DNA from 4 places in the Paenibacillus marinisediminis genome. Region 1 is predicted to be linked to each of the others. Evidence: predicted binding sites of a transcription regulator. Region 1 holds the regulator's gene; each other region holds the start of a gene.
What was found. Region 1 encodes Rex, which represses fermentation and respiration genes when NADH is low (regulators of the CRP and FNR family bind a similar motif). Its sites were predicted from a motif close to TTGTGAAATATTTCACAA; they were not measured.
Positions count from the first base shown of each region.

Region 2: ACXX53_RS14510 (cytochrome ubiquinol oxidase subunit I) is a predicted target of Rex. The motif match lies at 1,191-1,208, and genes of this name have one in related genera.
Region 3: adhE (bifunctional acetaldehyde-CoA/alcohol dehydrogenase) is a predicted target of Rex. The motif match lies at 6,494-6,511, and genes of this name have one in related genera.
Region 4: ACXX53_RS18670 (FAD:protein FMN transferase) is a predicted target of Rex. The motif match lies at 1,588-1,605, and genes of this name have one in related genera.

Region 1 is NZ_JBTGUH010000002.1:22,965-30,476, forward strand. Features, by position in the region: gene ACXX53_RS05995 (tetratricopeptide repeat protein) at 1-82, shown strand, start outside; gene dinG (ATP-dependent DNA helicase DinG) at 192-3,062, shown strand; gene ACXX53_RS06005 (redox-sensing transcriptional repressor Rex) at 3,110-3,763, shown strand; gene ACXX53_RS06010 (amidohydrolase) at 3,756-5,063, shown strand; gene ACXX53_RS06015 (hypothetical protein) at 5,079-5,612, shown strand; gene ACXX53_RS06020 (diguanylate cyclase) at 5,701-7,317, shown strand; gene ACXX53_RS06025 (response regulator transcription factor) at 7,348-7,512, shown strand, end outside.
Region 2 is NZ_JBTGUH010000006.1:39,606-47,117, reverse strand. Features, by position in the region: gene ACXX53_RS14515 (MGDG synthase family glycosyltransferase) at 1-736, opposite strand, end outside; gene ACXX53_RS14510 (cytochrome ubiquinol oxidase subunit I) at 1,482-2,894, shown strand; gene cydB (cytochrome d ubiquinol oxidase subunit II) at 2,887-3,906, shown strand; gene cydD (thiol reductant ABC exporter subunit CydD) at 3,906-5,633, shown strand; gene cydC (thiol reductant ABC exporter subunit CydC) at 5,630-7,381, shown strand.
Region 3 is NZ_JBTGUH010000007.1:144,170-151,681, forward strand. Features, by position in the region: gene ACXX53_RS16390 (response regulator transcription factor) at 1-305, shown strand, start outside; gene ACXX53_RS16395 (sensor histidine kinase) at 368-1,384, shown strand; gene ACXX53_RS16400 (ABC transporter ATP-binding protein) at 1,435-2,217, shown strand; gene ACXX53_RS16405 (ABC transporter permease) at 2,189-4,132, shown strand; gene ACXX53_RS16410 (hypothetical protein) at 4,305-5,039, shown strand; gene ACXX53_RS16415 (Crp/Fnr family transcriptional regulator) at 5,299-6,009, opposite strand; gene adhE (bifunctional acetaldehyde-CoA/alcohol dehydrogenase) at 6,606-7,512, shown strand, end outside.
Region 4 is NZ_JBTGUH010000010.1:8,774-16,285, forward strand. Features, by position in the region: gene ACXX53_RS18670 (FAD:protein FMN transferase) at 439-1,515, opposite strand; gene ACXX53_RS18675 (ferritin-like domain-containing protein) at 1,881-2,351, shown strand; gene ACXX53_RS18680 (LacI family DNA-binding transcriptional regulator) at 2,814-3,830, shown strand; gene ACXX53_RS18685 (glycoside hydrolase family 31 protein) at 3,927-6,377, opposite strand; gene ACXX53_RS18690 (sugar ABC transporter permease) at 6,462-7,304, opposite strand; gene ACXX53_RS18695 (carbohydrate ABC transporter permease) at 7,301-7,512, opposite strand, start outside.

The DNA.
Region 1 (7,512 bases):
GCCGATAGCCAACCTAAAGGTATGTACGAACAAATGCGGCAGCCTGCAGTTTGGAGAGAAAAGGGTTGTATCCATCGTTTAACATACAGTGAGCAGAGGGGAACATTCTTTCGGGTGTTTCCCTCTGCTCATTTTCAAAAAGGCGAACATCTGTTATTCTAATAACAGAATTGGTGAGAGGAATTGTGACAATGAGATTTGCCGTATTAGACTTTGAAACGACAGGCAATCAACCGGGAGACGAGATCATACAGATCGGCCTGGTTATCCTTGATGATAAGCTGCAGATCGAGCAGGAGTATCATACGCTCGTTCGGCCAACGATTAAGATCCCCGAATTTATTGCTCAATTGACTGGAATCGATGACAGTATGGTGAAGGATGCTCCTGATCTGGATGAAGCGATGACGGGAATGGTGCCCTTGCTCAACGATGTTGTGCTGGTGGGTCATCATGTGGCATTTGATTATCAATTTTTACGAAACGCTTTGGAGCAGACTGGATACCTGCCGTTTACTGGAAGGATTCTAGATACTATCGAGATGCTGCGAATTTTATTCCCTTCTCTGACTTCGTATCAGCTCGGATCTGTTGCGCAGACATTCCATATTGTGCATGACAGACCGCATCAAGCAGACAGTGATGCTCGCGCAACTGCAGATATTTTTGTAAAGTGCCTAGAAGCCATTAATGATTTACCCTTGCTTACGCTCCAGCGTATCGTCGAACTGCTTGGGGAAGAGGAACGTGACCTTGGTTGGATGCTACAGGTATTGCTTGAGGAACGAGAGCGCGACGTAACGCGAATGGCTGAAGATGCTCGAGCACTTTCATATCGACAATTGGTATTTAATGTGGACGAATGGACAGATAATCAGCCTCCTCGGGAAGGGCTTAGCGAGTCACCGCTGCAAGGTGTCTCGTTCACATCTTTTATGGGTGACATTCACCGTGCATTGAAGGAGAAGCTTGAGCACTATGAACCGCGCGAAGCTCAGGAGCAGATGTTCCGTGAAGTGATGAATTGTATGGAAGATGACCGACATCTTCTCATTGAAGCGGGTACAGGTACGGGAAAATCTTTAGGTTACCTGATTCCTTCTATCTATTATGCGGTTAAGAATGATAAGAAGGTAATTGTCAGCACACATACCATAAATTTGCAAGAACAGCTGAGACAGCGAGATTTACCGCTTCTAGAGCACATTGTGCCTGTTTCATTTAAGGCAACGGTCTTAAAAGGTCGTAGTCACTATTTGTGTTTGAGAAAATTTGAACATAAAATAAACTATAGAGATTTTCTGCATGGACGCGATGATGTATTAACCGCTGCACAGATGATGGTATGGTTAAGCCAGACTGAGCACGGTGACGATGAGGAGCTGTATCTGACGCATAAAGGCCCAGAATTTTGGGATACTGTGGCGAGCGACAGCGATTCTTGTCTTAATCGGGCGTGTCCATGGTTTAAGCGCTGCTTCTACCATCGCGCGAAGAATGATGCCAATCAATCTGATATCATCATCACCAACCACTCCTTATTGTTTACGGATGTCATAGCTGAGCATCGTTTGCTGCCTGGATATGAGCATTTGGTTATTGATGAAGGTCATCATTTTGAAGAAACAGCGAGCAAGCATTTAGGCATACATCTGCAATATTTTTCATTGATTCACCCGCTGACACGTTTGGTGAAAGATAGTAAGAACGGCTTATTGCTGCTGCTGCAGACACGTCTTCGCCTCTCAGGAAGTGAGAAAGCAATGATCTGGGCAGACGGCATTGAGAAGCTGCTCACACAGCTCGTTGACGTAAGAGACGTCTGGGATCGTCTTCATGATGTCCTGTATCAATTGATGCCGCCTCCAGAGCTGGGACAAGCTGAAGCAGGACAATCCGTGCTCCGACTGCAGTCTGGCGCTCGACCGCGGGATTGGCAGGGGATCGCTGAGCTTGAAGAAGACGTATATGTGCGTCTGGGGGAAATTGTCCGTACGGGCGAAAAGCTTGTGTTGGAATGGAAAGATGCGGATGATGAAGAGCTGCAGCCCGTCATAACGGATGTAACAGGGATATTCAAGGAGATCTCAATCATTCGCGAGGATTTTCGCCTCTTTATGAAGGCGACAGATCCAGATTCTGTGTATTGGATGGAAGGCAATGCTCAGTATAAGCATAAGTCGATGCATCTGTACGCAGTGCCAGTTGATGTCAGCGAAGCGCTAAATCGATACTTCTTCGAACCGAAGAAAAGTGTCATTCTGACTTCGGCAACGTTATCTGTTGACAAGTCATTTCAATATTTAGAGGAACAGATCGGTTTGAAGGAGGCTTCCAGCACGGGAAGATTACATACTGTTATTCTTCCGTCTCCGTTCAACTACCGCGAGCAAGCGCTAGTTGTCATTCCGCGAGACTTTCCAACAGTTAAGGGCTCTGTAGATCCGATCTTTACCGACAAATTGCTTCATTCACTTGCAGATGTTGCCATTGTGACAAAGGGTAGAATGCTGGTGCTGTTTACTTCGTACCGCATGTTGAAGGAAGTATATGAACCACTGAAGGAAATGCTTCAGCCGCACGGCGTACAAGTGTTAGGGCAAGGCATGGACAGCGGCAATCGAAGCAAGCTGACTCGCCGTTTTCAGGAGCATCCTGCATCCGTGCTGTTAGGAACTAGCAGCTTCTGGGAAGGTGTGGACATTCCTGGTGAGGCGTTGACTTGTCTAGCGATTGTCAGACTTCCGTTTCAGCCGCCTAATCATCCGCTTGTTGAGGCGAAGTCAGAACGATTGAAGCGTCAGAACCAGAATCCGTTCCGGAAGCTGTCGATTCCGCAAGCCGTTATTCGCTTTAAGCAAGGTTTTGGACGATTAGTTCGAACCTCTAAGGATCGCGGTATCGTAATTATTTATGATACTCGTGTAATTGAGACGAGCTATGGCAAGCATTTCTTATATTCTTTACCTGGTCCTAAGATGGAGCATATGACTACCGAGCACCTAGTGCCGCGGATCCGTGATTGGTTCAGGGAAGAGCAGGAAAGAGCTTTACAAGATTAATTAAAAATAATATGACAATCAGATAGGTAAAAGGGGGATCAGAGGATATGAAAGCGATGAAGATTTCAGAAGCCGTTGTTAGACGTTTGCCGCTCTATTTACGTCACCTCATGGAATTGAAGCAGCGTGAGGTTCTAACAATATCATCTCAAGATTTAGGTCAGAAGCTTGATCTGAATCCTGCCCAAATTCGCAAAGACCTCGCTTATTTTGGAGATTTTGGCCGTAAAGGCATCGGTTATGATGTGTCTTATCTGATCGAGCAGATTAGACATATCCTTAAGCTTGATCTCAAGATTCAAGTCGGATTAGTCGGTGCTGGTAAACTTGGTCAAGCCCTATGCAACTATACCACGTACTTGCAAGATAATATGAAGATTGTTGCTGTATTCGATGCGCATCCGGATAAAGTGGGAACAGCATTGAACAACCTGATCGTGCAGCCAATGGATCAGTTGATCGATACAGTTAAGAGTAAGGGAATTCGAATAGGTATTATTACGGTACCTGCGCTGGAAGCCCAGCATGTTGCGGATCAGTTTGTCGAGGCGGGTGTGGAAGCAATCTTGAACTTTGCACCTGTTATTCTGAAGGTACCGCCGCATATTCGCGTGCATACTGCAGATTTCACGACGGATCTGTTCAGCTTGGCCTATTACTTGCAAGATGAAGAAGGAAAGGAAACGATTGAGAATGCCTAAACGATTCATCGTCCATAACGGGCGCTTTGCACAGATCCATCCGGACGCAGAATCGAGCACCATACATGGATACATGGTTGTCGAGGACGGAAAGATTGTCTATCTCGGTGAAACTCTGCCGGAGAATTATAAGGAAGATGCGGAGTTATTTGATGGCAGCGGTCTGTTCTTCATGCCGGGTTTAGTCAACACGCATGGTCATGCTGCGATGACGTTATTGCGCGGCTATGGCGATGATATGGTGCTCCAGCAATGGCTCCAGCAAAAAATGTGGCCAATGGAGGCTAAATTTACAGACGAAGATGTGTATTGGGGCTCCGCTCTTGCTGTACTGGAAATGCTGAAGAGCGGCACAACTACGTTTGTAGATATGTACGACCATATGGATGAGGTCGGCAAGGTTGCGGAACAAGCAGGTATTCGCGCAGGACTCATGCGCGGCGCCATCGGTCTATGCAGTGAAGAAGAACAGCGGATGAAGCTAGAAGAGGCTGTGCGTTTCGCAAAAGATTGGAACGGACGAGCGGAAGGTCGAATTACGACGATGCTGGCTCCACACGCGCCGTATACTTGTCCTCCTGCTTTCATCGAGAAGTTCGTACAAGCAGCTCATGATCTTGATATGATGCTACATACGCATATGTCCGAGACTAGAGCAGAAGTTGAACAGAATGTGCAGGAATACGGATTGCGCCCTGTTGCGCATCTTGAGAAGCTGGGATTCTTCAGCAGACCGTCGTATATTGCGCATGGCGTTCATCTTACAGACGAAGAAATCGAAATATTGGCTAAACATAAGGTCGGCGTATCTCACAACCCAGCTAGCAACCTGAAGCTGGCAAGCGGCATAGCACGAGTTACAGACCTTCTCCGAGCAGGCGTGAACGTATCCCTTGGAACAGATGGAGCAGCTAGCAATAACAATCTAGATATGTTCCAAGAGATGCGTTTGGCTGCGTTTATTCATAAGGGAATATCAGGTGATCCTACTGCGGTACCTGCTGCAGAAGCAATGCGAATTGCGACGATCAATGGCGCCAAGACGATCCAGCTTCAGGACGTAGGTCTGCTTGCGCCTGGAATGAAGGCGGATTTCATCGCTGTCGATATTGATCAACCGCATCTGCTGCCGCATACGGATCTGGTATCCCACATGGTATACTCTGCTTCTGGCAAGGATGTTAAGCATGTATGGGTAGATGGCAAGCAAGTAGTCAATAATGGAGCATGCTTGACCCTTGATGAAGAACGGGTTCGCCGCGAAGCAGCACGCTGCTTCCAAGGCTTGCTGTCTCGTTAAGTGGAGGATAAGTAAATGTTGACTAGAAGCAGATCAAGGAAGCGTTACAGCCGAGTGCGTATTGTCGTTCTGGCTGCGCTCGTAGTGATGCTCCTGCTGGCTATCTTGAGCGTGTGGTATGTAAATTATATTCGTACAGATGAAAATTCGCTCGAAGCAAAAGCTGTTGCTGAATCTCAAAAAGCAGTTGCTTGGGCTTCTGTAAGCGGAGTAGAGAAGTCGATATGGGATAGTGTATATTACGTTGTCACAGGTGTAGACGAGGCTGGTGTTACTCAGATGGCATGGGTCGACCTTACTTCAGAGCAAGTAACAGTTAAGGCTGCCTCTGATGGTGTCTCCAAAAAGGATATTGAGCAGTATTTGATACAGCAGTATCCGGGAGTCAGCATTAAACACATCGTTCCGGGTATTAAAGATAATGAATATGTGTGGCAGGCACTAGTCAGACGCAAGGACGAGACTGGTGAACTACGATATTATTATCACTTCTTCCGCTTCGCTGACGGGACACCGACCGGGGACATCTATTCGATGCCAAATCAGTGAAAATAAGCGCAAAGGATTGTGATTCCTTTGCGCTTTTACTATGCAATGAGCATCATGGGAATGAACATCTAGTGCTAGGGGGTAGGAGATGAATAAATATCAAACTCAATTCATATTGAACCTAGAACAACAGTTGAATACTTGGTTCAATCGTAAAGATATCATTCGTTCTGATGAGTTGTATCACTTCTTACATACGGTTAAAGGCACATCAGGCACGATTGAAATGAATGAATTGATGCAGATTGCAAGTCGATTGCTCAATCAGATTGAGTTGAACCAATTGAAGGAATGGACTGCTGAGGAAGTACGGCTGTTTCTGCACGACTTACGTCATTATATAGAGACTCAATCGGAGCGGAGCGTCAAAGGTTCTATGAATAATAGGTTAAACGAGAAAAATGTAGAGACAGACCCCTCTGTCCTTATTTTAGATGATGACGTAAACTTATTGATGGTTCTAAAGGAAGAGCTGCAAGCAGCGGGCTGGTCCGTTATAGCGACAACTTCCTCACAGAAAGCCATTGAATATTTCCACGATGTCTCGCCGGATTGTCTCATCATGGACTTGAATATTCCGGATACGGACGGGTTTGAAATTATGGAGCTTCTGGGAGAGAAGCTCAAGAAGCAGTATATTCCGACAACTATTATTACCGAGGATTGCAGTAAACATACACGTTTAAGAGCATATCGAATGGGTGTCGATGACGTGATCTGCAAGCCGGTTGATATTGAAGAACTGTTGGCAAGGCTGCAAAGGCAGATCACTGGGAAGAAGAGATTGGATGGATTGTTGTTTATCGATGAATTAACGGGAGCATACAATCGAAAATTTATGCATGAAGCGTTCAGCAGGCTGAATGCGGAATCTTTAAGAAACAGCGAAAGCTTTAGTATGGCGCTGCTTGATCTGGATCGCTTTAAGCAGATAAATGATACATATGGTCATCTGATCGGTGATCAGGTACTAACGAAGTTTACAGCCTTTATGAAGGAAAATTTGCGAATCGGAGATATTTTTATCCGCTATGGTGGAGAAGAGTTTCTGGTCTTATTGCCTAAGACAGAACTGAAGGAGGCGCAGATCTTATTGTCGGCGTTGATTGAGCAGTTCTCTAAGGTTGATTTTTATACAGCTGATGGTATCTTCACCTGTACGTTTTCCGGAGGCGTTGTATACGTAGACAATAACGACCTGAGCATTCACCGCTGGATAGAAATGGCGGATCAAGCGCTTTATGCTGCAAAGAGCTTGGGAAGACGAAGAGTTGTAACAAAAGAGGACATTGCGCTGACTCCATTAAAACGCAAGCTTCAGCTAGTGATCGTGGATGATGATATCCTGATGCAAACGATGTTATCAGACCATTTTAATATGGAGCTTGATGAACGACTAGACGTAATACTGACCAAATACCGTGATGGAGAGTCGTTCCTGGAACAATTGCCTGCAGAAGTTACAGAGCCTTATCTTGTGTTATTAGATGGTCTTCTGCCTGGAATGGATGGCCTTGAAGTGTTGGAACGTATTCGTAAATTACCGCATGCCGAAATGTTTACTGTCATTATGTTGACGGGTAGAACTGCTGAACAAGATATCGTCAAAGCGCTCCAGCTAGGGGCGGACGATTATGTCACCAAACCGTTTCGAATAAAAGAATTGGAAGCGCGCATTCGTCGATTAATTCGCAAGTGGGTATAAGTCCAATTAATTGAGAGGGAGAGGTGCCAAATGGCGAAAATATTGGTGGCAGAAGATGAAGCTATATTGCGTATGTTGATCACAGATACATTGGAAGACGAAGGCTACCTAGTAACGACAGCGTCAGATGGAGAAGAAGCATTACGAATGATTGAAGCGAATGATTATGACTTGGCTGTACTTGACCACATGATG
Region 2 (7,512 bases), on a different contig from region 1:
GGTCTTTAGCCCAAGCTGCGGATTCCAAAGCGTGTAATATAGCTGGATCCAGCAAGCCGCAGCCGCCTCCCATGAGAAGGACAGTCAACTTCTCTGTGTGAAGACCGTGCTGAACACGAAGTTCCTCTTTGTTATAAGTATTATAGAAGGCAGGCCGCACCGGAATTCCGGTAACCACGATCTTGCTGCTGCGTATTCCCTGATTCTCAAGCATCTGCCTAGCATGCTCGGATCCGACCAAGTACATATCTGTATATGGATGCAGCCAGAAGCTGTGATCCGTATGATCGGTAATGACTGTCGCTGTCGGACAATTAATGATGCGGCGCTCTTTCAGTTTAGAGATCGCAGCGCTTGCGGCTGGAAATGTGCTTACAACGATAGTTGGATCTGTCTCGCGAATGAGCTTAGCCAGCGGGCGCAAGCTTGTCAGGCGCACGTTCTTGATGAATTGCGCCAGCTTGCGATCTTTCCGCATCCATTCGAAGAGTGTGCCGTACATCCCAGGGAAATGCTTGAGCCACTGTACGAAACAGTAGGAGCCTACCATGTGAAGGTGAGGTGCCATCTGTTCCAGATAATTTACAATTTGAACCTCTATATGATTGCCGTAACGTTTGCGCATTAATTCCTCGATTGCACTAGCAGCTTGTACATGACCATGCCCGAGTGAACCGGTCAGTACCAGTACTTTGGTTCTGTGAGTCTTGTCTGTTTGCGTCGTCCACCCGAACATACTCCACTCTCTCCTTGTGTTGTGTCTTTTGTTTAATCGTCAAGTCTGCATGGCTTATACTCTCATTTTATGAAATGGATGACTGTGGCAAAACCGACCCTGGATTGGTATTCGAACTAGACTTTCGTCGAGTACTTTCCGGTGAAGTTGTTACATAGATGGAGAGCAGGTATAGATGGAAGGGAATAATTTCAACGGGTATATAGGAAGAGATGCGCCAATATTTACAGGTGTCGTCAAGGCTATTGAAAGCATTGAGGGTAGCTAGTCGGTTGATACACTTTGTAACCACATCTTGAAAGCCATGCTTATCTGTATCTATTATATAGAGGAATGATGAAATGTAAACCTATTTATGGAAAAATGGTATAATAGAACCCATTTTACAGAATACGCTTGACATCAGACACTATTACAAAAGTTAAAAGGCGTCGCAAGTTAAACGCAAGTACAATTGTGATACAATTCACCTACATTTTCAACAAACTTGTGAAGTTTGAGAAAAAGTTCTCAAATTGCTCAAAGAGAGCGGGGTACTATGTGACAATTGTCACAACGATGGAGTGACTTTTTTGACAGAATGATGATGGGTCACGAGCAACACTCTTGATCTTCCGTTATACAGGCTAATACCGCCGACCGCAGGTTTCGATGGTCACTGAAGCAGGCGGAAGCGGCCACTTAGCTTGACATAGCATGTAAACATGGAAAATGGTACTAGTATGAGAAAGGTGGGGGATTACGGATGGATGTAGTTGAGCTGTCCCGTATTCAATTCGCAGCAACGACGATTTTTCACTTCTTCTTCGTCCCGTTGTCGATCGGATTGGCGCTGCTCATCGCCATTATGCAGACGATGTATGTCGTCAAAGGTGAAGAGCAGTACAGAAAGATGGCAAAGTTCTGGGGTAAGCTGTTCCTTATTAACTTTGCAGTAGGTGTAGTAACAGGTATTATTCAAGAATTCCAGTTCGGTATGAACTGGTCGGACTATTCTCGCTTCGTAGGAGACGTGTTCGGGGCGCCGCTTGCAATTGAGGCATTGGCTGCTTTCTTTATGGAATCCACATTTATCGGCTTATGGATATTCGGTTGGGATCGTCTTTCGAAGAAAGTGCATTTGGCGTGTATCTGGTTAGTAGCGATTGGAACGACGATGTCAGCATTCTGGATTCTGGCAGCGAACTCTTTCATGCAGCATCCAGTCGGATATGAAATTGTTGATGGCCGCGCACAAATGAACGACTTCTGGGCACTCATTACCAACGGTCAGGCACTTGTAGAGTTTCCGCATACCGTATTGGGCGCATTTGCAACAGGCGCATTCTTGATCGCAGGTGTTAGTGCGCTGCGCTTGATGCAGAAGAAGGACGTTGCCTTCTTCAAAAAGTCATTTAATATCGCTATCGTAGTAGCTTTGATCTCTTCAATTGGTGTTGCGCTTTATGGTCACCAGCAAGCACAGTATCTGGTTCATACACAGCCAATGAAGATGGCTGCGGCAGAGGCCTTGTGGACGACGAGTGATGACCCTGCGCCATGGACGGTATTTGCTAAGATTGACACCGAAAAACAGGAAAACAGCATGGAGTTGCAGATTCCATATGCACTGAGCTTCCTTTCTTATAGTAAATTCTCCGGTGAAGTTATCGGGATGCAGGAACTGCAAGCGCAATATGAACAGTTGTATGGTCCAGGAGACTATATTCCTCCGGTTAAGACAACATTCTGGAGCTTCCGCATCATGGTTGTAGCAGGTTCGCTTATGATCTTGCTGGCTATGTACGGTGTATATATGATGGCTCGCAAGAAGATTGATCAAATTAAGCCTTGGTATTGGAAAATGATGGTATTTGGAATTTCCTTGCCAATCATAGCGAATACAGCAGGTTGGATTATGACAGAGATTGGTCGTCAGCCATGGACAGTATTCGGCTTAATGACGACAGCAGACAGTGTCTCTCCTAGCGTTACTTCAGGTGAGGTGTTATTCTCCCTGATCGCATTTACAACGATCTATTCGATTCTATTAGTCGTCATGATCTATCTGTTCGTTAAAGTGATTAAGAAGGGTCCGGATGCGCTGGATCATGATCACGCTGCAGAAGTAACGACGAACGATCCGTTCAGTAAGGGAGGTAAGCATCTCCATGTTTGAGTTGAGTGAACTGTGGTTTGTCCTTGTCGGTGTGTTGTTTGTCGGATTCTTCTTCTTAGAAGGATTTGACTTCGGTGTAGGTATGTCGACATTATTTTTAGCGAAAAATGATGGAGAGAAACGCGTATTAATCAACTCCATCGGCCCGTTCTGGGATGCCAATGAAGTATGGCTTCTGACAGCGGGCGGCGCGATGTTCGCTGCATTTCCACATTGGTATGCAACGATGTTCAGCGGTTTCTATATTCCGCTCGTCGTGCTGCTGCTTGCGCTTATCGGACGCGGCGTAGCGTTCGAATTCCGTCATCAAGGCAGCACTGCAGCATGGAAGAAGACGTGGGATATCGTCATCTTCATCGGCAGCTTATTGCCGCCGTTCCTGTTTGGTGTCGTGTTCGCGACCTTTGTGCAAGGCTTGCCTATCGATCAGAATATGGAGATGCATGCTGCATTCTTCGGTGACATTGTAAATGTATACACTGTGCTTGGCGGTGTCGCTGTTACGTTGCTCTGTCTTGTACACGGTCTGATGTTTGCGTCCTTGCGCACTACAGGTGACCTGCAGGAACGCGCTCGCAAGCTTGCGAAGCTGTTGTTGGTTCCACTTGCGGTATTGCTGCTCGGATTCGGGCTTATGACTTACTTCAATACAGACTTCTTTGACAGCCGCGGCGCGGTTCTGATTGCGATGGCAGTCCTTGGTGTGATAGCCTTTATATTAGCAGGCTACTTCATGTCCAAGAAGCGCGATGGCTGGGCGTTTGGTATGACAGGTGCTGTGATTGCAATCGCGGTATCTGCAGTGTTCGTGGGCATGTTCCCGAACGTATTGGTTAGCTCTTTGGACAGCGCATATAACATGACTGTATACAATTCGTCTTCTGGCGATTACTCGCTGAAGATTATGACAATCGTAGCGTTGACGCTGCTGCCATTTGTATTGGGCTATCAGATCTGGAGCTACTTTGTCTTCCATAAACGTGTTAACGAGAAGGAGCATTTGACTTATTAATGGATAAATCACTACTTGGATATAAGGGGATCAAGCCCGTTATAGCGGTTCTCGCGTTGCTTACCCTGATTCATAGTGTGTCCATCATAATGCTGGCTAAAGGGCTGGCGGACGCGGTGTCCGCCCTCTTTGCCGGCGATACGCTGCAGGAACAGGCGAATAACATTGCCCTGTTCCTGCTTGCGTTTATCGTCCGTCAAGTGACGGCGCTCCTTATGCAGAAGATTGCCTATCGATTCGCAGAACGGACGGGGCGAGATCTCCGCAAGGAGCTGATGGATAAGCTGTTCCGTTTCGGGCCTCGGGTTGCGAAGCAGGAGGGGACGGGTAATGTCGTAACGATGGTGCTGGATGGCGTGGCTCAATTCCGTACCTACTTAGAGTTAATATTGCCGCGGATGATGGGGATGGCATTCACCCCCATCATCATATGGATCTATATATTCACGCAGGATAAGATCTCAGCGCTCATCTTAGCAATTACGATACCTATTCTGATCATATTTATGATTCTGATAGGTCTGGCTGCGAAGAAGCAGGTAGATAAGCAGTTAAAGTCTTATCGCATCTTGTCCAACCACTTTGTCGATTCGCTGCGAGGTCTGGATACACTGAAGGTGCTGGGTCTAAGCCGTTCTCATAGCGATACGATCGAATGGGTGAGCGACAAGTATCGTTCTGCAACGATGAAGACCTTGCGGTTTGCATTTCTATCCTCGTTCGCGCTTGATTTCTTCACGATGCTGTCTGTGGCATTCGTGGCGGTAAGCCTTGGCTTGCGGTTAATTGAGGGTACAATGCTGCTTCCGACAGCCCTCATGGTGCTCATTCTTGCGCCGGAATACTTCCTGCCTGTTCGCATGGTAGGCGCAGATTATCACGCAACGCTCAATGGCAAAGAAGCAGGTCAATCTATACAGGACCTGATCCGTAAAGCGTCCGAGGTTGAGGTCACAGCTGAGCTGCCTGCGGGTATGAATTGGACGAATGATAGTGTTCTTGAGGTACGCGAAATAGGGTTAAAGCATGAAGAGGACGGTCCAGCATCACTGACGGACGTGACTTTCCGCGTGCAGGGATTGAAGAAGATCGGCATCATCGGCGCGAGCGGTGCTGGCAAGTCCACACTGATTGATGTGCTGGGCGGATTCCTCCGTCCAACTTCAGGCTGTATTACGGTTGATGATGCGAAGCTGGGGACGCTTGCAGATGAAGCATGGCGTGAACTGGTGACGTACATTCCGCAGCACCCTTATCTATTTAGCACGACGTTGGAGGATAATGTACGCTTCTATCAACCGAATGCGAGCTCAGATGATGTAGCACGTGCAGTAGAAGCGGCAGGCTTGAAATCTACTGTAGAGCGATTGCCAGAAGGATTGCACACGGTTGTGGGCAATGGAGGCCGCACGCTGAGCGGAGGTCAAGAGCAGCGCATAGCCTTGGCGCGCGCCTTTCTAGGGGAGCGGCCGATTATGCTGCTTGATGAGCCTACTGCGCATTTGGACATTGAAACCGAATATGAGCTGAAGGAGACGATGCTCTCCTTGTTCGAACATAAATTAGTGTTTCTGGCTACGCACCGATTGCATTGGATGCCTGACATGGACATGATTATCGTGCTTCAGCAGGGCAAGGTGGCAGAGGTCGGCACGCATGATCAATTAATGCAGCGTCGCGGTGCGTATCACGAGCTGGTTACGACAGAGATGGAGGGATGGCAATGAAACGCGAACAGTGGTTCCGTCCTTATTTCCAGATGTACTACGGGCGCTTCGCTCTAGTCGTCCTTCTAGGTATTCTCACAGTGGCCGCGGCAAGCGCGCTCATGTTCACTTCAGGGTACCTGATCTCGAAATCAGCGCTTCGCCCGGAGAACATCCTGATGGTATACGTGCCGACTGTATTGGTACGGGCTTTCGGGATCAGCCGCTCAGTTATCCATTATGGTCAGCGTCTGATCGCCCATGATGTGATCCTGCGGATCCTCTCTGATATGCGGGTTCGTCTGTATCGTATCGTGGAGCCGCAAGCTTTGTTTATTCGCTCTCGTTTCCGTACGGGTGATATCTTAGGCGCGCTGGCTGACGATATTGAATATTTACAAGACGTATATATGCGGACAGTGTTTCCAAGCGTCATTGCGCTCGGTATGTATGCGGTCGTTATTGCGGTGTTCGGTTGGTTTGACCTTGTATTTGCTGGCTTGATGGCGCTGTATATCGGTGTGCTTGTGTTTGTTCTTCCAGGTGTATCGCTATGGTTCATGAAACGCAACAATCGCCGGGCGAAGCAGGAGAAGAACCGTTTGTATCAGAAGCTGACAGATGCGGTGCTGGGGATGAGCGATTGGGTAATCAGCGGACGGTCTGCGCAGTTCGTTGATACTTATGAAGAAGATGAAGCGAGTCTGGCACGAGTAGAGCGGACATTAAGCAACTGGGCGAAATGGCGTACGTTTATTGGTCAGCTTGTTGTTGGCTTGATTGTGGTAGCTGTCATCTATTGGGCAGGTGAGCAGTATGCGGATCGACAGATCGATGTGACGTTGATTGCAGCGTTCGTGCTCGTTATTTTCCCGCTAATGGATGCTTTCTTGCCAGTATCTGAGGCAATTGAGCGAATCCCGCAGTATAAGGATTCGGTTGAGCGGCTTGTCCGGATCAGCGAGACGCAAGGTGCGGAGGCTGCTGATGGAGGCTATGCATCCGTTGGAGATGCAGAGATTGCGGCGGCACGCGATAATGCGTTTATTCGCGTGGAGCAGGTGCGCTACCGCTACGAGGAAGCGAGCGATTGGACGCTGGACGGCGTGTCCTTCGACATCGCGCCCGGCAGCAAGATCGCGGTCATCGGCCGCAGCGGCGCCGGCAAGTCGACGCTGATGAAGCTGCTGCAGGGCGCGGTCGCGCCTGGCGGTGGTTCCGTTACGATTAACGGAACACCAGCCTGCGCCATCGGCGAGCGGATGCCGCGGCTGATCAGCGTGCTGAATCAGCGGCCGCATCTGTTTGATACGACTGTGGCGAACAATATTCGCCTCGGTCGTCAAGACGCGACGGACGAAGAGATCCGTCGCGTCGCTGAGCAAGTGCAGCTCGGCGCGTTGATCGAGTCGCTGCCGGAAGGCTATGACACGCCGATGCACGAGACGGGGCAGCGCTTCTCGGGCGGCGAGCGCCAGCGAATCGCGCTGGCACGCGTGCTCCTGCAGGATAACCCGATCGTCATCATGGATGAGCCGACTGTAGGGCTTGATCCGCTCACCGAGCGGGAGCTGCTGCAGACGATCTTCCGCACGCTGGAAGGGAAGACATTAATCTGGATCACCCACCACCTGGTAGGTGTCGAGCAGATGAATGATATTATGTTTATCGAGAACGGCAGAGTGGAGATGCACGGCACCCATGCAGAGCTGATGGAGCAGAATCCTCGCTACCGCGGCCTGTACCGCCTGGATCGACCATTTGCCTAATACTAAAAGCACAGCAGTTCTGGAGATGTTATCTCCGACCGCTGTGCTTTTTTTTGCGTGGAGCGAGTGGGGAGTGTGTACTTCGGCATGGAGCGTGATGACTATGAATCCGGACACAGGGGACGTTATTT
Region 3 (7,512 bases), on a different contig from region 1:
GCCTTGTGCTGCACCGGACGAAGAACACGCTCGAGTGGCAAGAGAAAACCGTAGATCTAACAAAGAATGAAGCACTGCTTATGGATTGCCTCATGGAGCATGTCGATCATATCGTCTCTCGTGAAACACTGTTGGAGACCCTGTGGGACGACGTTGACTTTGTAGATGATAACACTTTAACAGTCAATGTGACTCGCGTGCGGAAGAAGATGGAGGAGATTGGGATAACGAAGGCCATCGAGACTGTTCGCGGTCAAGGTTACCGTCTTCTGCCGAGCTGGACGGAAGCGGGTGAAGTGGTATGAACCTAATGTCATATTTGAAAGATCGTGCCGTGCTAATTATTGCATGGCTTTTCGCATTGATAATGTCACTTTTGGTGCTGTATCTGGATCTAGAGACAGGACAGCAGTTCGTGCGCGGATCAAGCTTCTTGTACGCGATCGTGCTTGGTTTTATCATCTTATCCGGAGGCCTCGTGTTTGACTATATGCGCCAGCGGGAATGGTATAAAGAAATGAACAATTCATCCCAGCATACATCCGACAGCGACTTTACTCTGTGCATGCAGAATCCTGTAACAGAGGAGCAGTCCATCATGCTGGCATTAATGAATAGACAATACAGCGCTTATATGAATGAACTCCTTATGATGCGTCAGCAGCGGGAGCAGCATGTTCATTTTACCAACCAATGGGTTCACCACATGAAGACGCCTGTCTCGGTGCTGAATCTGATCACGCAGCAGAAATCAACGGCGCTGGATGAAGATAACGTGGAGAATTTGCTGCAGAGCGTGAGTGAAGAGACAGAACGACTGGCGCGCGGCTTGGAAATGATGCTCCATACAGCTCGACTTGAAAAGTTCGAGCTCGATCTGCGTGTCGCTCGTGTTTCCCTTCAGCATGTGATCCGACAGGTTATTAATCAGCACAAGAAATCGTTGATTCGATCTCAAATATATCCGAAAATAACCGGTGAGGACGTGCATGTAGAGAGCGATGATAAGTGGCTTCAGTTTATATTAACGCAATTAATTACTAATGCAATTAAGTATTCGCGTGATAAAGAGAATGCCAACTTGATTCGGTTTCATATTGAACAGACATCGTTTGGAGCATTGCTGCATGTGAGTGATGAGGGGATCGGCATAGCTGGACATGATATCCCGCGAGTCTTCGACGCTTTCTTTACTGGGGAGAATGGACGCAAGGAAGGAGATGCGACAGGGATGGGATTGTACCTAGTCAAGCAGGTGTGTGCGAGATTGGGGCATACCATTGCGGTACAGTCTGTCATCGGAGAAGGAACAACATTTACGATCCGGTTCGCATCAGACAGCATTCACCGTGAATTGGATGCAGTCTCAAGTCTGGACTATTAACAATAATCAGTTCAAACATATACTGATTCGTCTAGGAAAGGAGTATGGCAATGACAACTGTGCTTCGAACGGAGCAGATTACCAAGATATATGGGACAAAGGGGAAGATGACCTACACTGCGTTAGAAGATATTAATTTGCATGTGGAAGCAGGGGAATTCGTCGGTATTATGGGGCCATCAGGCAGTGGAAAGACAACATTGCTTAACATATTGGCGACACTTGACAAGCCAACCTCAGGTCGATTGTTCATCAACGGCGTTGATCCGACTACTCTGTCTAATCACAGCATATCCAAATTCCGGCGGAAGGAATTAGGATATGTGTTTCAGGATTACAATCTGATTGAGACGCTATCAATTAAAGAAAATATTCTGCTCCCCTTAGCTCTGGATAAAGTGTCTCCGAAGGAGATAGAACAACGGATCGCTCCAATTGCTCAATGGTTGGGCATAGATTCGATTCTAGATAAACATATATATGAAGTCTCAGGCGGACAAATGCAGCGTGCAGCGATAGCGAGAGCGGTCATACACCGTCCTTCACTGCTGCTTGCCGATGAATTGACGGGCAATCTGGATTCGAAGGCCGCCAAAGATGTAATGTCTCGCCTGCAAGATTTGAATGAGCATACGAACCGTACGATACTGATCGTGACACATGATCCATTTGCAGCCAGCTATTGCAAGCGCGTGCTGTTTATTAAGGATGGAAGATTGTTTACCGAGATTCGCCGCGGCTCAAACCGACAGGCATTTTTTCAACAAATATTAGATACTTTAAGTTTGCTTGGAGGCAACTTCGATGACCTTTCGTCAAATCGCATTACGTAACATACGGCAGAGTTGGCATCGATATAGTGCTTATTTCTTTAGCTGTGTGTTTTCGGTCGCGATCTTTTTCGTTTATGCCTCGTTCATCTTTCATCCCGATGTGCAGAACGATACATTTCCAGAAGGATCGACGATTAGTACTTTGTTATTTATGTGTGAAGCACTCATCTTCATCTTCTCTATATTTTTTGCTTGGTATTCGAGCTCCTCATTTTTGCATTCTCGCAAGCGTGAGCTCGGACTGTTTACATTGCTTGGCATGAGCAAGTGGCAGCTGCGCCGCATGGTGCTCTATGAGCAGCTGTTTATTTCCGTGTTTGCAATTGTGACAGGCATTGCGACGGGAGCATTATTCAGCAAGCTGTTCAATATGTTCATGGGACATATCTTATATGTAAGCAGCCCCTTGCCGTTCTACTTGTCCAGGGATGCTGTGCGATTAACGTTCACGATGTTTCTGACACTGTTCCTCGTCATAACCGTGATCTCCCTGCGTAAGATAGGCAGAACAGAGATTATTGAGCTGATTCGATCTCGACGTCATTCAAAGCGAGTCCCTTCATTTTCTTGGATATTGGCGTTATTATCCATTGCATCTATTGCTGGAGGGTATTATTTAGCTGTGAACACAGAGTGGGAGAATATTGTCATTACTTTTGTTCCGACTGTACTGTTAACGATCATAGGTACTTACTTTCTGTTCACCCAGTTCAGCATCTTGTTTATTCGAATGCTGTCACGAAGTAAACGAATCATGTACCGTGGAACGAACCTGCTATTCATCTCTCAATCTGCGCACCGAATTCGAAGCAATGCTCGAGTATTGTTCACGATAGCGACCTTGAGTACGGTAGTACTGACAGCTACTGCAACTGTATTCGTCTTTAATTATGGCTACAAACAGTTGATTACAGATTCTAATCCGTATGAGTTGACGATACGAAGCGATTCTGATCATCCCATTCCGATAGAAAATGAACGAATATTTGAATTGGCCGAGCAATATGGTCACGAGATTACAGCTGAAGTTGAAACGAATTTCTTGGAGGTTGAACTTGAAGGAGACACTCCTTGGACGTTAACGGTATCCATGATTAGTACTAGCCAGTATAACCAGCTTGCAGAGCCCTTGAATCATGAGCTTATCGCACCATTTGAAGAAGGGGCATATTGGATAGATCAGAGCCCATTTGGAGCCATGACGATGGATATGTCTGGAGTAGTTGAGAAGGGTAGTCATATACGGATTAAAATAGCTGGTGAAGAACAGTATCATAATTTCACAATTATCGACCGGCTGAATCGGACGGTTGTTTCAGAAGCATATGTGGCAAGCGGACTAATGGTCATTCCCGACTCTTTGTTTCAAGAGCTGGAGCAGCGTGTTGAGGATGATTCTAAATTAACAGTGCACAGTTACATGATAAGCGATTGGCAAGATTCATTTCTGTTAGCTGATGCGATTCTAAACGAAGCAGGGGAAAACAGTTATCTAGTTCGTAGTAGAATTGAAGCTATAAGTGATTTCAATCAGGTCAGCTCATTAGCTCTATTTATCGGCATGTTCATTAGCTTGCTATTCTTTATTGCCAGCGGCAGCATCATTTATTTCAAGCTGTTCAGCGATTTGCAGGAGGATCAAGCTTATTTCAAATCTCTAACCAGACTTGGCTTGTCCATTGAAGAGATTCGCAAGGTAGTAAATTTGCAGATGGGTCTGATCTTCTTCCTCCCGTGTTTAGTAGGCAGCATCCATACACTAGTTGCCATGATTACATTGTGCAATCTCTTGTTTTCTAATATTATGCGGTATGCGCTGACCATAGTTGGAATCTACATTGTATTCCAGTATATTTATTTCTTGATTACGAGAAGAGCGTACATGACCTTAATTAAGAAGAGAATAGGAATATGACATAAAAACTCTAATTACACACGGTTCTTGCCGATAATCCAACGATATCGAGACAATTGCGAATATTATGACATGTTTGATACCTTTTATGTGCAACATTCATGCATAATGATAATCATAAGCTTGCATATTCAGATTATTTATACATTAGGCATGAAGGTGAGTGGAACGGATGAATAACCATCGAGCTTGGTGGAAACGATTAAGCTGGTTAAGCTTAATCGGCGTAATTCTGCTTACAGGTTGCTCTCAAGCATCAGAGTCTCAACCACTTACGTCATTAACGGCTGCAGACACGAAAACGCTTCCAGAGGTTACTGTGGTGATTGACGGGGGCTCTTATGTCCCTAATATTACAGAACGAATAACGATAGAATGGAAACAAGGCATGACGGTAAGTCAAGCATTGGCACATACAGGTATTGTTAAGCTTAAGAACGACTCTTCTGGAATAGCTTCAGTAGGAGATATCTCTCTTGATCCGAAGATGACCTGGGGGCTAATGCTGAACGATTATAATATCCGTCAAAAAGAAAAGCTTGCACAACCGATTAAAGAGAATGATCAGCTTACGGTTTATGTTAAAGAGCTTGAAGTAGATACGAGCAGTGCCATCATTCCGAGTGTCACGTTAACGATTGATGGAGGTACAGCGCTGCCGGATATCACTTCAACGTATGCTATGCCGTTAGAACAAGAAGTGAAATTGGTCGATGTCTTGAAAGAGTTCGGAAACATTACATTGTCTGAGGACAGCAAGGATATTATTAAGATCAACGGTTTCTCGTTGAAGGATAACTACGCTGTGGAATTGATGATGAATGATCAACCATTTCAGATAACGGAAATGAGCGCCATTAGAGTGGAACCTGATGACAATATCACCATTAAGGTATCGAAAAACTGACATATAAGATAGTTCGGAGGCTTGCCTATAAGTAGATGATTCTACCTATGGGCAAGCCTCTTCTTCAATATATAGTGATTAGAAATGCTCAAAGGATGTACTTTCTCCGTCTGCCATTATGAAAAATGAAGGGTTGAAAAGGAAGGTGGAATGGGAGAGGTGAGTATATCATAATAAATAGAAAAGCGCTGAATTTGAGGAGCGATTCCTACACAGCGCTTACAGCCTATTCATATATAATTGCACGATTTCTTCCAGACTAGATCCGGCAGATTTCCTTCGGACACAACTCACAGTGGCATATTTCCTGCAGCTGCTCAAGCTCACGAATGACTATCATGCCGTTGTCATATTCGATCACACCGCGCTTGCGTAAATCGCTAAGCATCCGGTTCACGCTTTCGCGTGTTGCACCGATCATGTTGGATAGATCAGTATGCGTAATTTTCTTATTAATCAGAATGCCGCCATCATCTAGGTTTTGGCCATAAGTGTTGGACAAACGAATAAGAGTGGAGCATAATGCGCCTGGTTTACCGTACATCATCAGATCACGGAATTTAGTTTGAGTTAGTCGATGGTGAATTCCCATCCATTTCATAAAGTCAATGGAGAAGTCACAATGCTGACAGATCAAAGCTTCAATATCACGTTGTTCGATAACGCCAACTTCGCCTTCCTCAATAACTTCCGCTGTGAAGCTATGCTTCGTGCTGTGGAATGGATCGACTTGACCAACGAGGTCGCCAGCTTGATACATGTAGAGAATCAATTCTTTCCCTTCATCTGTTGACTTGGTGATCTTAACACGCCCACTCTTGAGCAAAAACAATTTATCGGCAGTGTCACCTTCCCAAAACAGGTGAGAGCCTTCAGGGTATGTCCGATCTTTAGCTAAAGATATTAGATGATCCTGATTCTGTTCCGAGAAGCATGAAATGTTACAGTGCTCGTGGAATTGCTCCTTCATATGATCCACTCGGTTTCCCTCCTATATGTTCAAGGTTGGTTCTCATATTCGCGAGTGTTAACTAACGCATACAAACCTTGTGACATGTTTCACTTTTTTTGTTCTTTACCTCTATATTGAGCGTTAACAACGTAATTGTCAATTTCTTTAGCGATTTTATTTAATTATAGTTCCAAAAAAGTGCGGTGATATTAATCACTTTTGACAAATTTTCATGAAAAGGTATAATTAGGTAAAACCCCGTAATGATTGTTAAAATAAGTTTGTACCCCTGATTGATGAATTACACCTTGTTCTTTTTACAATAGAATACATCTTATGGGTAGTGGCATAATGAGATGAATGGATGATGCTTCTTCATTCTTATTATACCAATTTCGGCATGAAAGCGCATGCATTTTGAATATTTTAAAAAAATGATGTTATTCATGAAATTACGTGAAAAATATCACATACCTCAATGTTGCAATCGTATATGATTACATTGTGAAAACAATCACAAAACAAATAACTTTAACACACACATATAGATGGATGTTTTTAAAGAAGAAGTACAATTGGTGTTGAAGTTAAAGTAATTTATATGGAGGCGGAGAATGATGGCGAAGACCGAAGTGAAACCAACTGTAGAAAACAAAGAGAATCAAGTTGCTGCACACATTCAACAGCTCATTGACAACGCAAAGAAAGCTCAAGAAGAATTCATGAATATGAATCAAGAGCAGATCGACACGATTGTACAACAAATGGCGCTTGCTGGACTTGATAAGCACATGTATCTGGCTAAAGCAGCAGTTGAAGAAACGAAGCGCGGTGTTTACGAAGATAAGATCACGAAGAACATCTTTGCTACCGAGTATATTTATCACAACATTAAATATAGCAAAACGGTTGGCGTAATCGATGAAAATGACTTTGATAACTGCATCCAGATCGCTGAGCCGGTAGGTATCGTAATGGGTATTACACCAGTTACGAACCCAACTTCTACAACTATGTTCAAATCGCTTATTTCCATCAAGACACGCAATCCGATTATCTTTGGCTTCCATCCATCAGCACAGTTCAGCAGCTCGGAAGCAGCACGCATTCTGCGTGAAGCAGCAATCAAGTACGGCGCTCCAGAACATTGTATCCAATGGATCGAGATTCCATCCATGGAAGCGACCAATGAATTGATGAATCACCCTGACGTTGCTTTGATCCTGGCAACAGGCGGTGCTGGAATGGTTAAGGCAGCATACAGCTGTGGTAAACCAGCTCTCGGCGTAGGCCCAGGTAACGTTCCATGCTTCATTGAGAAGAGCGCGAAGATCGACCAAGCTGTAACAGACTTGATCCTTTCCAAAACATTTGACAATGGTATGATCTGTGCTTCTGAGCAATCTGTCATTATTGAAGAGCCGATCTACAACGAAGTGAAAAAATTGATGCAGCAAAACGGCTGCTACTTTACCAATAAAGAAGAAACAGCTAAACTGCAAGGTCTTGCCATGAAATCGG
Region 4 (7,512 bases), on a different contig from region 1:
CAACGGGTTCAACGCCACGGCTGCAAAGGGGTAATTCCACAACCGATATCTGGAGAAGCTTTCAGCCTGAACTTCTCTCTCTGGACAGCTCGCGTAGGGAATCATGTCTTTGGTCATTGCCTTGTATGTGATTATTGGATCAATAATACATATTACTCTTGTTAAAGTCAAGGTTAAGAAGGAATAGCTTCGAAAACATCGGAAGTAAAACTTATAATTAACCGAGACGTTTCCACCAACATTCGTGTCTATAATTATACGTTGATGTTATGCTGGAAAACGAGTGTCCAATGTGTTAGTCCCAACTTCTGAATGCATTCTTTAACAAGTTGATTCATATATAATGCTCCTTTCGTGTTGTCTTCCCAAATAGGCTAGACACTCTAGAAGATAGAATCACACCAGACATACAGAATCATAAGACTCTCCATTATGGAATCAGTTTGTATCAACCACTGTGTATTGGGGATTTGTTAAGTTAATCTTCCCTTTCAATCCCGGTGTCATATAAATCTTGTTATCTTCCATAATGAACATCGCTTCAAGACCAGGCTTCTGATTGATATAAGCGAGCCCTTCTTCAAGTCCCATTACAACGACCGCTGTTGAGAGTACATCGGCATCGGTAGCGGTTCCGCCGATGATCGTCACACTCTTGATCCCGTTCTGTGTAGGATAGCCTGTCTTAGGATCAATAATATGATGATAGCGGACGCCATTTTCCATGAAGAACCGTTCATATATACCGGAGGAGTCAATCGTCTCGTCCTTAAGCTGAACGACGGCTAATTGTTTTCCCCGTTCCCGGTCTGGATCTTGGAGACCAATGCGCCACGATTCTCCATTAGGTTTGCTACCAATCGCAATGATACTGCTGCCACCGAGGTCGATAATCGCACTCTTCACCTTCTCTTGACGTAAATAATCAGACACCATATCTGCCGCATACCCTTTACCGATTCCGCCAAGATCGAGAGACATACCTTCTTTGACGAGCTTGATCGTTAAGTTCTTATCATCCATCTCAATATCATGATAGTTCACAAGTGACTTGGCCTGTTGAATGAGACTATCAGCAGGAGGATGCTCTCCTCCATTGCCAATTTTCCATAAATTCACGAGTGACCCGATACTGGGATCAAAAGCTCCCTTGGTATCGATCGCATAGTCTAGAGATACTTTGACGAGATCGTACGTACCTTGTGAAACCTTTACCGCTTCTTTTCCTGCCGCAGCATTCACTTGGTAAATTTCACTCTGTTTATTGCTCATATTAATTTGTTCATCGATTTGATCCAGCATCTTCTCAATTTGTTTGAGATGCTTCTTCGATTCTTGATCCCCGTATAACTTCAGATTAATAATCGTATCGAACTTAAAGAGGGTTTTGGTCACCTGCTCATTCGACATTTCTTTCTTGCTGGAATTGCTGCTCCATTGAAAGTATCCGATTCCAGCCGCTGCGAACAAAAGGATTGCTGCCGCTGCTATTATAATCTTTGCTCTGTTCGCCATATTAAAGATCGCTCCTTACGAAATGTTGCCATGAAAACCATCAAAATTATCGTCGATGAGGCATTTGAATGTATGTGGTATTTATCACATTACAAGTCTTGCGATAATTCCAGCTCCAGAAACCAGTTATAGCTTCTTCCTGCTTCCATTTTAGCAACTTTCCCTTGAATCAGCAGATCTTAAAATCATCTCCCAAAAATTGACCTTCAAAACATCATTCGCTGGGGTGAATCCCCTATCGGGGACATGTGTCAGCAGTAATCGTAAGGCCGGCTGCACCTTTAAATACAAAATGAATAGGCTAATGTGAAATGCCTAGAAATTGAGGTCTTCCGTGACATTCGATCCTTGAGGGGGTATTAACATTGTATCGGGCACATTCGAATTTTTATCGAGCTAATTTTCAGCCGGTATGGGCAACAACTTATGCTCAAGCATTGGAAGGTATCTATCATGCTGTTCAGGGCGAGAAGCATGATGAATTGTTTTACGATGATCTAATCAATATGGCGCCGACGAAGGAACAGAAAGACATCATCGCATCGATCCGCAATGACGAACGAGGACATAATCGAATGTTCCGAGAGATGTACACCGAACTTACCGGCCGCCATATTCCAGCGAGCACCGATGTATCCTATACGAAACCCGCTTCTTATAATGAGGGACTGGTTACGGCGCTGTTCGGCGAACTCTCAGCTGTTGAGAATTACCGAAAAATATGGTCCGGTCTGCCTGCTGGCATTTACAAAGACACGGTACTCGGAATTATCATGGACGAACAGAAGCACGCATCAAAATACAATTACTTGTTCACACTGAATCATTCAACTTGATCTCCAACTACCAACTATTGATTAGACGTTCTATGTTGTATTTCATACAACAATATGAACGGTTAAGGTGTAGCTCAGCAGAATTGTTGTATAGAGTACAACAATATCTAGAAAAACACGTGAGACAAGGCTCATCATGACTAAATTGTTGTATGAAGTACAACAATTTATCGTTTCCTGAGGAATGTTGGTGAAAATGTTGTACTTTATACAACATTTCTATCCAACTCCTCGCCACCTCACTCTACTACCCCTTAATATCTGAGTTCGCTGGCAGAATAGCCTCCGCAACCTTCATCAATCAAGGCATAAACCTTAGAACCTCATTTGCTCGGCGGGTTAACGCATCAATTGTGGAAATTCCGAGATCGGCGATCATACCGCTCTATAGGTGTAACGTTTGCGCAATACTAGGATATAACTTATACTCGGAATATATTAAGCTAAGCGAGGATAATCCAAATGGCAGTAACTATTGTAGATGTAGCGCAAAAAGCAGGTGTATCGCCTTCTACGGTATCGCGCGTCATATCGAATGATGTACGCATCAGCCAGAAGACGGTCCGCAAAGTCCGCAAAGTAATGGAAGAACTCGGCTACCACCCTAATATGCTGGCAAAGAGTCTTGTCACCAAGACAACTAACAACATCGGCATCGTCCTGCCACGACCCGCAGATGAGTTATTCCTGAACCAATTTTTCTCTGAGATTATACGAGGTATTGTTACAAGAGCAGCTGCAAGCAGCTATGATGTGCTCATGACAACGGCAACGAATCAGATTGAAGAAAAACAGGCCATAGAACGTCTTGTTCAAGGCCGATACGTAGACGGCATTATCCTGCTGTCATCACGCCGTGATGACCAGATCATTTCATTTCTGCGGGATAAGAAGTTTCCGTTCGTACTTGTTGGACGAAGCGAACACTATGCTGACATCATTTCGATAGACAACGATAACGTTGCAGCCGCCTATGATATGACACGCAATCTCATCCAACGGGGGCACCGCAAGATCGCATTTGTGAGCGGTCCGTTTAACCTGACTCTGTCCAAGGATCGCCTGGATGGATACAGCAAAGCATTGCTTGAAGCAGGCATTCCAGTCCGCAAGGAGCTTATGTATGAAAGTGAATTCACGCAAGAATCTTCTATACATATAGCGGAATGCATAGCTAAGCTGGAAGATCGGCCAACCGCTATCATCACAATCGATGACCTTGTCGCCTTAAGTGTGATCCGCACCTTAAAGAACAACGGTTTGCGCGTTCCAGAGGACTGCAGTGTGGTCGGCTTCAATAATACGCTATTCTCTGAAATGGGCTCGCCTCCGATCTCAAGTGTCGATATCGGTATCTATAAAATGGGCAGTTCAGCCTCACAGGCGCTCATTCAGTCCATAAAGGGAGACGGCTTCGACCAAGCGCGTATTATTGTTCCGCATAAGCTCGTATGGCGGGAGTCTGTGAGCTCGATATAGTAAACTAGTAAACTATGTATTCACATGTAAACAGCGATGGACATCATCGGTATGAACCGATATATCCATCGCTGTTTTATTATTTCCTATTTATGATTACAGCGTAATGTTCAACTCATGACCGCCAGCGTTCTCTGGCAGCTTCACAAGCAATTCACCGCGTTCCGCATCATAAGCCCAGCCTGTCGCCAGACCAGCAAGCTGATCCATCTCCACCTTCTCGCCCATACCCGCAATCGCGGAAGGCGCAGAGGACAAGCCGATCAAACGGATACGCAAGCTGTCGCGCTTCGGCTCATATCCGCGTGCTGTATAAGCTGCCTTCACGTTCAACGACTGCACAGACTCTGTCACTTGGATGAGCATCTTGTTCCATTGCCCGTCTTCATAGGCAAAGGTCAGACCATCATCCTCGTACCATTCCAGCTCGGAAGTCCCGCTTCCGCCCTGCAGATAGATTGATGCCGTCACGTACTCGTCGGCAACCGTTTCCTCCGCATGCTGGCGAACCGGTCCTTCAAGCAGCACTGCGCCTGCGCGCACATAGATCGGAAGCTTCGAGAGCGGCGCATGTACATGGATGTGCTGCTTGCCTGCATAGCGCTCGCCGCTCCAGTAGTCGATCCACTCGCCTTCCGGCAGGTAGACCGAACGCCATTCCGTATTCGGACGATAGATAGGTGCGATCATCACGGAATCGCCAACTAAGAACTGGTCGCATAGGTTATACACCTGCGGATCGTTCGGATATTCAAGCACCACCGGACGCATAACCGGAAGCCCTGTCTTAGAAGCTTCATAGAACCAATGATACAGATAAGGCATCCATTGATAACGCAGGGCGATATACTGCTGGCAGATATGCTCGATCTCTTCGCCGAACGACCATGGCTCTTGGCGAAGCATATCAATGGCGCTATGGTTGCGGACGTATGGGAAGAAGACACCCATCTGCGTCCAACGCGCCAACAGCTCGCCGCTTGTGTGATGGGCGAACCCGCCGATATCAGGACCGGCAAATGGTACACCTGACATCCCCAGATTCAGCACCATCGGCATAGCCATCGACATATGCTCCCAGAAGCTGCGGTTATCGCCTGTCCATACAGCCGCATAGCGCTGAATACCGCTGTATCCAGCACGCGTGAGCACGAACGGACGCTTGCCATCGAGCAACGCCTTCAGCCCTTCATAGCTCGCCTGCGACATGCACATCCCGTACAAGTTATGAAGCTCGCCATGTGTCTTGCGGTCGCCTTCATTGCCGTGCATGACATTCACGTCCATCGTCTTCGTTTCATTGAAGATCGCAGGCTCGTTCATATCGTTCCAGATACCGTCAATGCCAAGGTCCGTGTAGAAGCGCTGGTTCTCCTGCCACCAGTCCCGCACACGGGATTCGGTGAAGTCTGGGAACGCACTCTCCCCTGGCCACACTGGCCCCGTATAGATGTCGCCCTCTGCCGTCTTGCAGAAGCAATCGTTATCGACGCCATCCATATAGACCGCGTACAGCGGATCTTTCTTCACGCCTGGATCGACGATCGGCACGATGTGGAACCCAAGCTCACGAAGCTGTTCCATCATCTGCTCCGGATTCGGAAAACGGTTCTCGTCAAATGTAAACACCCGATACCCGTTCATATAATGAATGTCGAGATGGATGACATCGCATGGAATCTCCTTCTCACGGAACGTATGAGCCAGGTCCAATACTTCCTTCTCATCCATATAGCTGTAACGCGATTGATGATAACCTAACGCCCATTTCGGCGGCAGCGGCATGCGTCCCGTCAGATCCCCGTATCGAACAATAACGTCCTTCAAAGTTGGACCTTCGATCCAATACAGATCGAATTCTCCCGTCCACGATTGAAGCATCGCCATATCCGCATAGGTACGCATATCGAATACCGTTTTACCCGGATTATCCAGGAACAAACCGTAGCTTTTGCCTTCATTCAATACCGTCAAGAAAGGAATCGATTGATAGAGAGATTCCATCTCCGGCACATGCGGCGCATACACATCGGAGTTCCACATCGTATATCGCTCACCGCGCTTGTCAAGGAATCCGGTCTTCTCCCCTAGCCCGTAGATATGATCCTCTTGATTCAATTTTACAAATGCCGTATAGTCGCCCACCGCTTCACGATTGCGCTGCAGACCTGCGATCTCCACGCTCGGCTGTGCTTCCGTTCTAATACTTAAAGTACCTGTACGACGGTTAACTTCAACCGTAGAACTGCCTATCGTGATCAACACTTGCTCATCGTTCTCCGTCCAGTGCAATGGCGATGGCTTACGAGCTTCTGAAGCGATGACAGCCTGTGTGGTCTTCCAATTCGGCTCTTGTCCACGATACGTCTTGAAGCGAATGACCCCGTTCCCTACCGAAGTGATCGCCAGATTAAACTGCTGTCCGACAAGCATTAAGGATTGATCTTTCTCTATCAGATTAGTAATGGTGCCAAGCTGAGCGCCGGTATGACCTTGCGTCTGCTGGGCTGCATTCTCTGGATGTATAGCTGCGCTTGTATCTTGCATGTTATTTCCCCCTACTCCCCGATCCTATAAGGTTTAGCTCTATTATTTATAGTGAACTGCGGTTCTAATTATTGTGCGATTTCCTTAGCCCTTGCTCGCCCCAGCCGTCAACCCTTCAACTAGGAAGCGCTGCAGGAATAAGTAGAGAAGCGCGATTGGAATAGCGATTAAGACAGCCCCAGCCGCAAACATCGTAAAGTTAGAAGATGCGTTGTTGACCATATCCCACAGTCCGATCGCAAGCGTCCATTTCTCTTTCGTACGCAGAACGAGTCGAGCAAAGATGAAGTCGCCCCAAGCGCCTGCAAATGTCATCAGTCCAATGTACGTAAGCATCGGCTTCGAGAGCGGCAGCATGATCTTAATAAATACCGTCCAATGTGTAGCACCGTCGATACGTGCCGACTCTTCCAAGCTCTTTGGAATCGTATCAAAGAATCCTTTTACGACAAAGGCACCAAGCGGCGCCCCCGCTGAGTACACCAGAATCAAGGCAAGATGCGTATCCAGCAAGTTCAATTGCATCAGCAAGATGTAGATGGCAATCATACTCATAAATCCAGGGAACATCCCGAGTACAAGCATACCTGACATCAGATTTTTCCGGCCGTAGAACCGGAAACGAGACAACGCATAAGCCGTCATCACGACTAGAATAACGCCGAAGATCATGTTAAACGTCGCAATCTTTAACGTATTGAGATACCATCGCCCATATTGATACTGCTCCGATGTAAACAAGTTGATAAAATGCTCAAATGTCGGCTGTCTCGGAATAAGCGTCTCGCTGTAGATGGATGTCCCCGGACGAATCGAAGACATCAATATCCAAAACGTCGGATAGAGGACGCAAAGCGCTATGATGATAAGCAGCGAATAGCTGAATATTAGACGAATACGCGAATTTTTCTTAGCACCTACACTCATTGGATGAGATCCTCCTCTCGGAACGATTTGGTACGACGATAGCTCCAGATCGATAACGAAGCTACGATGATAAAGATGATAATACCGATGGCCGCTGCCATATCGAACTTGTTATTATCCAAAGTCAGCTTATACAGCCATGTTACGAGCAAGTCCGTACTGCCTGCATACTGGTATTCACCGTTCGGTGGATTACCGTTGGTCATCA